Linked DNA regions of Allosaccharopolyspora coralli. Each later gene encodes a partner of the first gene's protein in a complex. Links are inferred from orthologs where the notes say so. Each region holds a gene or a part of one and is shown on either strand. Other genes may lie near its edges.

Region 1 (5,718 bases):
CCCGGCACGGGCGCCGACGACGGGACGCACCGTGGTGCTCGTCGACGACGTCGTCACGACCGGGGCGACGGTCGCCTGCTCGGTCGATGCGTTGCAGTCGGGTGGGCACCCGGTACATCTCGTCCTCGGACTGACCGCCACCGCCGGGTGAGCCCGACGCCACGGGAACTTCACCACGTCGTGGTCCGTTGGCGGGGTGGGGATGTCCGACGACGGATTCGGTGCGCAACGGTCGCTCGTGCGCTGCTCCGAAGGGGTGAAACTTGTGTGCCTCCGATCGAGTCAGGTCGCCCGGACCGCACGCCTGACCTGCCCCGACGAACGTGTCGACCATCACAGTGGGTGGTCGCTTGACTTCCCTCGACAAGGGGGCTGTCACAAGTCGGTAAAGGCAGCTAACGTCCCCATCCAACAGCGGTCCCCGGCCTTCAGGGAGGAGTGAGCAGCCCATGTCCCTGGCGCCGGAAACGAACTGAACTCCGCTCCCGGCGCCGACGACGCAGCACATCCGAGAGGCACGCCGAGAGACGGAGGTCGTGAATGGACATCGTGGTCAAGGGTCGAAACGTCGAGATTCCGGAGCACTACCGGGAGCACGTCTCCGACAAACTGACCCGGCTGGAGCGGTACGACAGGAAGACCATCCGGGCGGACGTGGAGCTCTTCCACGAGCGCAACCCACGTCAAGCCAAGAACTGCCAGCGCGTCGAGATCACCCTCGTGGGCAAAGGGCCCGCGGTTCGCGCAGAAGCCGCTGCCGGTGATTTCTACGCCGCTCTGGACTCCGCCACCAGCAAGCTCGAGAACCGCCTGCGCAGGGCGCACGACCGCCGCAAGGTGCACTACGGGCGCCGGAACCCGACCTCGGTCGCCGAAGCGACCTCCGGTGAGGCCGACCGGCCGGTCGCGATGCCGCACAACGGAGGCCGCGGCCAGGTGCCCGCGACCCGTACGGCCCTGCTCGAAGCGTCGCAGGAAGTGTCCGAGCAGACCGCCGAAGTGCCCGAGCAGCGTGAGGAGGCCCTCGACCACGAGCCGGGCCGCATCGTCCGGGAGAAGGAGCACACGGCAAAACCGATGACCGTGGACCAGGCTCTCTACGAGATGGAGCTCGTCGGCCACGACTTCTACCTGTTCTCCGACGCCGACTCCGGCGTCGCCAGCGTCGTCTACCGGCGCCACGGCTTCGACTACGGCGTCATCAGGCTGGCCGCCTGACCCACAGGCACGCACGCGCCGGCTGCGGTGCCGCGGCGAGTGTGTGCCAACGCCGAACGCAGTGGCTGTCCCCCGCGTACCGTGGACGCGGGGGACAGCGCCGTCCGGCCGTCCGACACGGTGGTGTCCCGTGAGTTCGGTGGCCACGAACAGCGACGACATGCTCGGACGTGACCGCGACCACGTTCCCGGGACGAGTGAACGCCGTGACCGGACCGAGCTCTAATACGATGGCCACAAAGCGTCCGTGGGGGCGCGTCACGATCAGGTAGTGAGGTCGACCGGATGGTCCTGTCCCGACTGCTCCGCGCCGGTGAGGGCAAGACCCTCAAGCGCCTGCGCAAAATCGCTGCGCACATCAACGCGCTCGAAGGCGACATCGTCGGACTCTCCGACGCCGAGCTGACGGCCAAGACCGAGGAGTTCCGGCGCCGCTACGCCGACGGCGAGACACTCGACGAGCTGCTGCCCGAGGCCTTCGCCGTCGCCCGCGAGGGCGCGAACCGCACCCTGGGCCAGCGTCACTTCGACGTGCAGCTCATGGGTGGCGCCGCCCTGCATCTCGGTCAGATCGCCGAGATGAAGACCGGTGAGGGCAAGACGCTCACCTGTGTGCTGCCCGCGTACCTGAACGCGATCGCGGGCAAGGGTGTGCACGTCGTCACGCCGAACGACTACCTCGCCAAACGTGACGCCGACTGGATGGGCCGGGTGCACCGCTTCCTCGGCCTCGACGTCGGCGCGATCACCGCCGATCTGCAGCCCGCACAGCGCCGCGCGGCTTACGAGGCCGACGTCACCTACGGCACGAACAACGAGTTCGGCTTCGACTACCTGCGTGACAACATGGCGTGGAGCCTCGCCGACTGCGTGCAGCGCGGGCACTTCTTCTCCATCGTCGACGAGGTCGACTCGATCCTCATCGACGAGGCCCGTACTCCGCTGATCATCTCGGGGCCCGCAGACCAGTCCTCCCGCTGGTACAACGAGTTCGCCCGGCTCGCGCCGATGCTGACCAAGGACCGGCACTACGAGGTCGACGAGCGCAAGCGCACCGTCGGTGTCCTCGAGGACGGCGTCACCGTGGTCGAGGACCAGCTCGGTATCGAGAACCTCTACGAGGCCGCGAACACCCCGCTGGTCGGCTACCTCAACAATGCCTTGAAGGCCAAGGAACTCTACCGCCCGGACAAGGACTACATCGTCCGCAACGGTGAGGTCATCATCGTCGACGAGTTCACCGGCCGGATCCTCGACGGCCGGCGCTACAACGAGGGCATGCACCAGGCCATCGAGGCCAAGGAAGGCGTCGAGATCAAGGCGGAGAACCAGACGCTCGCCTCGATCACGCTGCAGAACTACTTCCGCCTCTACGACAAGCTCGCGGGCATGACCGGTACGGCCGAGACCGAGGCCGCCGAGTTCCAGGGCACCTACAAGCTCGGTGTCGTGCAGATTCCGACGAACCTGCCGATGATCCGGGCAGACCAGCCCGACCTCGTCTACAAGAGCGAGGAGGCGAAGTTCGAGGCCGTCGCCGAGGACATCGAGGACAAGCACCGCAAGGGCCAGCCGGTGCTCGTCGGCACGACCAGCGTGGACCGTTCCGAGTACCTGGCGAAACTGCTGCTCAACCGGGGCGTCCCGCACAACGTGCTCAACGCCAAGCACCACCAGTCCGAGGCGGCGATCATCGCCGAAGCGGGCCGCAGGGGCGCGGTGACGGTCGCGACGAACATGGCCGGTCGAGGCACCGACATCGTGCTCGGCGGCAACGTCGACCACCTCGCCGACGCCGAGCTGCGCAAGCGTGGGCTCGACCCGGTCGACTCGCGCGAACAGTACGAGGCCGAGTGGCCCGGCGTGGTCGAGAAGATCAAGGAGCAGGTCGAGGCCGAGGCGGAGCAGGTCCGGGAGGCCGGTGGCCTGTACGTGCTCGGTACCGAGCGGCACGAGTCGCGGCGTATCGACAACCAGCTTCGCGGGCGTTCCGGCCGCCAGGGCGACCCCGGCGAGTCACGGTTCTACCTCTCGCTCGGTGACGAACTCATGCGCCGGTTCAACGCGGCGATGGTCGAGACCGTCATGACCCGGTTGAAGGTCCCGGACGAGGTGCCGATCGAGCACAAGATGGTCACCCGGGCGATCCGCAGCGCGCAGACCCAGGTCGAGCAGCAGAACATGGAGATCCGCAAGAACGTCCTCAAGTACGACGAGGTGATGAACCAGCAGCGTTCGGTGATCTACACCGAGCGTCGTCGGGTGCTCGAGGGTGAGGACCTGCGCGAGCAGGCTCTGCACATGCTGCGTGACGTCGTCGCCGCCTACGTCAACGGCGCCACCTCCGAGGGCTACTCGGAGGACTGGGACTTCGAGAAGTTGTGGTCCGCGCTCAAGACCCTCTTCCCGATCTCGCTGGACTGGGAAGCGATGGTCGAGGACGAGGACGATCTCAACCGGGAACGGTTGCTCGAACTGATCATGGAGGACGCCGAGCGGGCCTACGACGCCCGCGAGGCCGAGATCGACGCGAAGGTCGGTCCCGGTGCGATGCGCGAGCTCGAGCGTCGGGTGGTGCTCAGCGTGCTCGACCGCAAGTGGCGTGAGCACCTCTACGAGATGGACTACCTCAAGGAGGGCATCGGCCTGCGTGCCATGGCGCAGCGCGACCCGCTGGTGGAGTACCGGCGGGAGGGCTTCGACATGTTCCACGCGATGTTGGAGGCGTTGAAGGAGGAGTCCGTCGGGTTCCTGTTCAACGTTCAGGTGGAGTCCGCCCAGCCGGAGCCCGCGGAGGAGCCGTCGGTTCCGGTCTCGGTGACCGCCGGGGACGGTCAGCAGACGGTCGTACCGCGTGCCGGTCAAGCGGCCGGGCAGCAGGCAGGCGGTGGGGCGGCCGCGCAGCCCCAGTCGAAGCGGGCGGCCAAGCCTGCGGCGGCCGGCCCAGCGTTGAGCCAGCTCGGTGCGTCCGGCGACGACGGCACGCAAGCGCCGAACATGCTGCGAGGCAAGGGTTTGGACACCCCGCAGCAGCAGAAGCTGAACTACTCGGGTCCCGCGGAGTCGGGTGGTGTGCAGACGAGCAACAGCCGTGAGCAAGGCACGCAGGGCAACGCCCAATCGGGCACTCGGCGGGAGCGGCGCGCCGCCCAGCGCGAGGCGAAGAAGAACCGGGGCAAGTGACCTCCCGCGAGGAGTGGATCTGTTCCGCGCTGTTCAGAGCAGTGACAGCGCGGAACAGATCCACTGCTCGTCCCGATGCTCGATCCGCAACGCGAGTGCCCTGCTGCGTGTGACGCCGGTCAGCACCGCGCTGGCCTCGATGCTGCGGCGCGTGGTCGGGCACGCGTGGACCGAGTGCACCCGGAAGGTCCGCGCGAGCAGCGGTGTTGCTGACAGCTGGCGCGTGAGCAGGCCCAGCGTGAGCGGGGTCAATCTGCTGCGGAGTTGATGCGGTGATCGTCGAGCCGCGAGGACGTCCGTGAGGGCGACTGCAAGGCGGGTGGCGATCGCGTGCGCGCTCGGTGTGCCGCCGGCTCGCGGCGGCACCGGGACGGGTGCGTGCCGGACCGTCGGGGTCAGCGCGGCCACGGAGGCTCCGGTGGCTGGGGTGGTTGGTGCTGGTGCCGTAGCGAGCATGGCGTTCTCCTTTGGCGATCGACTCGATGAACAGAGGAACCACCACCCGGAATCCGGTCAGTTTCGCCGCGGAATACGCCCGAACGTGGGACGTGTTCGGCGGGTACGGTCGCCCGCGTGACGATGCGCGCGCTGATTCTGGATTTCGGCGGAGTGATGACCGATCTCGGTGGCGGTTCCGGGGCCGACGAGCCGCCGATGGTCACCGCGACGCGGGCGGTGCGGGCAGCGGGGCTCAGGACGGCGCTGCTGTCGAACGCCGACGGGGGGTTCGACCAGCCGGAGTGGGCCGAGCTCTTCGACGCGGTCGTGGTCTCCGGAACGGTCGGTGTCGCCAAGCCGGACCCTGAGGCGTACGCGTTGACGGCCCGCCGTCTCGAGGTACCGCCCGAGCAATGCGTGTTCGTCGATGATCTGCGGCGCAACGTCGACGGCGCGGTCGCGGTGGGAATGGTGGGTGTGCACCACCACTCGGCGCGCGGAACGGTGGACGAGCTCGAAGCGCTCTTCGGGCTCTCCCTCCGCGGACAGCCCCTCTGAGCAGCGTTTTCGATCTTTCCGGGGGGTGGGTGTTGGGTGGGTGTTGGGGCTGCTGTAACTTATTCATCGCCAGCACGGAACGGGCCGGGTTCGGACCGGGTGCGGTGTAGTTGTGGATATCGACTGGTTCCGGACTTCTGGGTTCGGTCGGGTGGGGTGACCCCCCGGATGCACGGGTTGTTTTCCGGTGCGTTAGGCTGGTTGGGTACGACAACGTGAATGTTTTGGCGCTTGCTTGGTGGCCTTGTTGTGGGGTTGCTGGGTTGTGCGTGTGTTCTTTGAGATCTCAACAGTGTGCCGATGTTTTGTGGTTGGTGGTTT
Region 2 (4,113 bases), 310 kb from region 1 along the record:
TGGTGACGGTCGAGGAGGTCAACTGAGCATGGCCATCAAGATTCACGATCTGCGTCCGGCACCGGGTTCGAACCGCGAGAAGATCCGTGTGGGTCGCGGCGAGGGCTCGAAGGGCAAGACCGCCGGTCGCGGCACCAAGGGCACGAGGGCACGCAAGAACGTCGCCCCGCGCTTCGAGGGCGGGCAGATGCCGCTGCAGATGCGGCTTCCGAAGCTCCGTGGCTTCAAGAACCGGTTCCGCACCGAGTACCAGGGCGTCAACCTCGGCAGGCTGGCCGCCGCGTTCCCGCAGGGCGGCACGGTCGGTCTCGACGAGCTGATCTCCGCCGGGCTCACCAAGAAGGGCGAGCTGGTGAAGATCCTCGGCGGCGGTGACCTCGACGGCGTGAAGCTGAACGTGACCGCGCACGCGTTCACGGGCAGCGCGCAGGAGAAGCTCACCTCCGCGGGTGGCAGCGCCACCAAGCTGGAAGCCTGAGCGACCCAGCAGTAGCACCGAGGCCGGTCGACCCACGGGTCGGCCGGCCTCGGTGTGTCCGCGGCTGTTCACGCGCACCAGCAGACTCGTGAGCCGCTGGTCTCCCGCCAGTTTCGGACCGGCTGTTTCCCGTATTTCGGAATGGGTCCGTGATCACAGCGTGGGCACCGGTCACTGGAAGTGTCCGGTCGTCGGCCTGTTAGAGTCGCGGGCGCAGCAGCCGTGCATGCGTGCGGTGCTGCCTGAATTCAGCCCCGGTCGGGTTCTTCGCGGAGCCGGCCACCGTCTTCGGCCGGCTCATTCCGGCTCGCGCACAGGAGGTCTCGCGTGCTCGGCGCCTTCCGCTCGGCTCTGGCGACGCCGGACCTGCGCCGCAAGATCCTGTTCACACTGGGGATGGTCGTCCTCTACAGGCTCGGCGCCACGATTCCCTCTCCCGGGGTGTCGTATCCGAACATTCAGCAGTGCATCCAGGAGATGGAAGGCGGCGGACAGAACGTCTTCTCGCTGCTGAACCTCTTCAGTGGCGGTGCGCTGCTGCAGCTGTCGGTGTTGTCGCTGGGCATCATGCCCTACATCACCGCCAGCATCATCGTGCAGCTGCTCCAGGTGGTCATTCCCCGGTTCGAGCAGCTCAAGAAGGAAGGCCAGTCCGGCCAGGCCAAGCTGACGCAGTACACCCGGTATCTGTGCATCGCGCTCGCGCTGCTGCAGGCCACCGGCATCGTCGCCCTGGCCGTGCGGGGACAGCTCTTCCAGAACTGCAGCGCCGAGGTCATCCCCGACAAGTCGGTGCTCAACCTCGTCACCATCGTCATCGTCATGACCGCCGGTGCCGGGCTGCTCATGTGGATGGGCGAGCTCATCACCGAGCGCGGCATCGGCAACGGCATGTCGCTGCTGATCTTCACCTCGATCGCGGCCCGGATCCCGGCCGAGGGCGGCTCGATCCTGAACACGCACGGCGGCCTCGTCTTCGCCGTGGTCTGCGCCTTCGCCGTGGCGATCATCGCGACCGTCGTCTACATCGAGCAGGCGCAGCGCCGGATCCCGGTCCAGTACGCGAAGCGGATGATCGGTCGTCGCATGTACGGCGGCACCTCGACCTACCTGCCGTTGAAGGTCAACCAGGCGGGCATCATCCCGGTCATCTTCGGCTCGTCGCTGCTGTACCTGCCGCAGCTGCTCGGCCAGCTCGCGGGCAACCAGGACAGCTGGTGGGCCCGGTTCATCCAGACCTACATCGTGGATCCGTCCAGCTGGGTGCACATCCTGCTGTACATGGCGATGATCGTGTTCTTCGCCTACTTCTACGTCTCGATCACGTTCAACCCGGAGGAACGGGCGGACGAGATGAAGAAGTTCGGCGGGTTCATCCCCGGGATCCGTCCGGGACGGCCGACGGCGGAGTACCTGAGCTTCGTGCTCTCGCGCATCACGCTGCCGGGTGCGTTGTACCTGGGCATCGTCGCGATCCTGCCGAACTTCTTCCTCGGCCTGACCGGGGAGGGGGCGAACCAGAACTTCCCGTTCGGCGGTACCGCGGTGCTGATCATGGTCAACGTGGGTCTGGACACGGTGAAGCAGATCGAGAGCCAGCTCACGCAGCGGAACTACGAGGGCTTCCTCCGGTAAGCTCAACCGTCCGGGCGGAACGTGCTTCGTTCCGCGGATGCCGTGTGTGGTGGCGTCGCCGATCGCGGCGCCTCACGCGGTGCGGAGGTCCCGATCGGGATCGTCGTCCGTGCGGCGTCGTCCAGTCCCGTTCTGCGGGCGGTGCTTCACTCGCGGAGCGCTGAAAGATCGGTGGCGTGCGCCATCAGACTGATTCGGAGGCAGACCCTTGGTGCGATTGGTTCTCGTCGGCCCGCCGGGTGCGGGCAAGGGCACCCAAGCGGCCGTGCTGAGCGAGCACCTCAAGGTGCCGCACATTTCCACCGGTGACCTGTTCCGCGCGAACATCAGCGCGTCGACCCCGCTGGGGCAGAAGGCGAAGAGCTACCTCGACGCGGGTGAGCTCGTGCCGGACGAGGTCACCAACGACATGGTGCGCGAGCGGCTCGCCGAGTCCGACGCGCGCTGCGGGTTCCTGCTCGACGGCTACCCGCGCAACACCGCCCAGGCCGACGTGCTCACGGCCATTCTCGGTGAGTACGGCGTCGAGATGGACGCGGTACTGCAGTTCGAGGTGCCGGAAGAGGAACTGGTACGGCGGATGCTGAGCCGTGGGCGTGCCGACGACACGGAGGACGTCATCCGTCGCCGGCTGTCCGTGTACCACTCGGAGACGGCCCCGCTGCTGGAGTACTACCGCGGCAAGGTCCTCACGATCGACGCGGTCGGCGAGGTCGAGGACGTCACCGGGCGAGCGCTGCAGGCGCTGCCCGCCGGGTCCGAGCGCGGGTGAACGCGTTGCTCCGCCGTGGCAAGGGCATCGAGCTCAAGAGCTCCGGTGAGATCGAGGCGATGCGGGCCGCCGGTCTGGTGGTGGCCCGCGCGCTCGCCGAGGTCACGGCGCAGGCCAAGCCGGGGGTGAGCACCGCCGAGTTGGACGCCGTCGCGGAACAGATCATCCGGGACGCGGGGGCGGTGCCGTCGTTCAAGGGTTACCACGGGTTTCCCGGTTCGATCTGTTCTTCGCGGAACGAGCGGGTGGTGCACGGCATCCCCGCTTCCACGGACGTGCTCGACGAGGGCGACATGCTGTCCGTGGACTGCGGGGCCATACTCGACGGCTGGCACGGCGACTCGGCGGTGACGGTCGCGGTAGGAGAGCTCTCGCCGCGGGACCTGGCACTGTCCGAGGCGACCAAGCGGTCCATGTGGGCGGGGATCGAGCAGGTCCGCGCGGGGAACCGATTGACCGACATTTCACACGCCATCGAGCACTCCGTGCTGGATTCGCGGGCGGCCGACGGTGTCGAGTACGGCATCATCGCCGAGTACGGTGGCCACGGCATCGGTTCGCAGATGCACATGGAGCCGTTCCTGCCGAACCTCGGCAAGCCCGGCAAGGGACCGAGACTCAAGGTGGGGATGGCCATCGCGGTCGAGCCGATGCTCACGCTGGGATCGGCCGACACCGAGGAACTCGATGACGAGTGGACCGTGGTGACTCTCGACGGCTCGCGTGCGTCGCACTGGGAGCACACCGTCGCCATCACCGACTCCGGCCCCTGGGTCCTCACCGACGCGGACTGACCTTAGCTAGAGGGGTGCGCGCAGTTACCTGCGTGGGTGGTTCCGTGGCGGAACCTCACCTCGCGGCTGGCTGCGGGATCGTCGACATCAGGTAGCGCCCTACATTTCGTCGACGCTGTCCTCGCCAGCCGCGAGGTGAGAACCCGCGGGTGAGCGGTCTGCGTAGGCGCCGGGGAAACTGTAGGTGCTGGGTGCCTGACCGCAGCACTCAAGCCAACCAGTCCACATGAAGCGAACGGCACTTTCGCCGTCTCAGCTAGGGGCGGGCGCGGCGGCAGATGTAGACGCGGGCCGGGGGGACGTTGCGCCACACCGGCGTGCGAGGGACGACTTCTTCGAATGTCGTGCGCAGGGCCCTGTCGAACGCGGCCGAGCCGGGCCGCCACAGTGCGGTGATGTAGGTCAGCGCCGTGAACACTCCGTGTGGTGCGAGG

Evidence for each region. The genes of interacting proteins can lie anywhere in the genome.
Region 2: the proteins of secA (region 1) and secY are in contact, whole or in part, in a crystal structure (PDB 3DIN), measured with the Thermotoga maritima proteins. The link is inferred for Allosaccharopolyspora coralli from one-to-one orthologs. Residues at the interface, in WP_004082002.1 of Thermotoga maritima: Glu261, Ala262, Arg263, Lys300, Ala301, Arg302, Thr303, Ile304, Ile305, Leu323, Tyr324, Asp325, Pro326, Val329, Ser330, Tyr333, Ile336, Lys340, Phe345, Val349, Glu363, Phe364, Tyr374, Ser375, Gly376, Gly377, Glu393, Ile395, Thr482, Ser483; in WP_004081795.1 of Thermotoga maritima: Glu108, Gly109, Glu110, Glu111, Ala236, Glu237, Arg238, Arg239, Ile240, Thr241, Ile242, Gln243, Tyr244, Ala245, Arg246, Arg247, Val248, Thr249, Gly250, Arg251, Arg252, Val253, Tyr254, Gly256, Ala257, Ser258, Thr259, Tyr260, Leu261, Pro262.

The regions. Positions count from the first base shown.
Region 1 is NZ_CP045929.1:4,017,270-4,022,987, reverse strand. What follows is about bases 1,192-4,601. They hold secA (preprotein translocase subunit SecA), read left to right. Parts: upstream 1,192-1,503; coding sequence 1,504-4,401; downstream 4,402-4,601. Other genes in these bases: GIY23_RS18710 (Rv3235 family protein), read right to left, coding at 4,435-4,601; hpf (ribosome hibernation-promoting factor, HPF/YfiA family), read left to right, coding at 1,192-1,218. Outside these bases: GIY23_RS18725 (ComF family protein), read left to right, coding at 1-151; more of hpf, read left to right, coding at 541-1,191; more of GIY23_RS18710, read right to left, coding at 4,602-4,857; GIY23_RS18705 (HAD-IA family hydrolase), read left to right, coding at 4,981-5,397. UniProt on the Escherichia coli protein: Required for protein export, interacts with the SecYEG preprotein conducting channel.
Region 2 is NZ_CP045929.1:4,323,963-4,328,075, reverse strand. The notes cover bases 1-2,959. They hold secY (preprotein translocase subunit SecY), read left to right. Parts: upstream 1-805; coding sequence 806-2,113; downstream 2,114-2,959. Other genes in these bases: map (type I methionyl aminopeptidase), read left to right, coding at 2,891-2,959; GIY23_RS20125 (adenylate kinase), read left to right, coding at 2,322-2,885; rplO (50S ribosomal protein L15), read left to right, coding at 29-478; rpmD (50S ribosomal protein L30), read left to right, coding at 1-26. In the rest of the region: more of map, read left to right, coding at 2,960-3,679; GIY23_RS20115 (class I SAM-dependent methyltransferase), read right to left, coding at 3,936-4,113. UniProt on the Escherichia coli protein: The central subunit of the protein translocation channel SecYEG. Consists of two halves formed by TMs 1-5 and 6-10.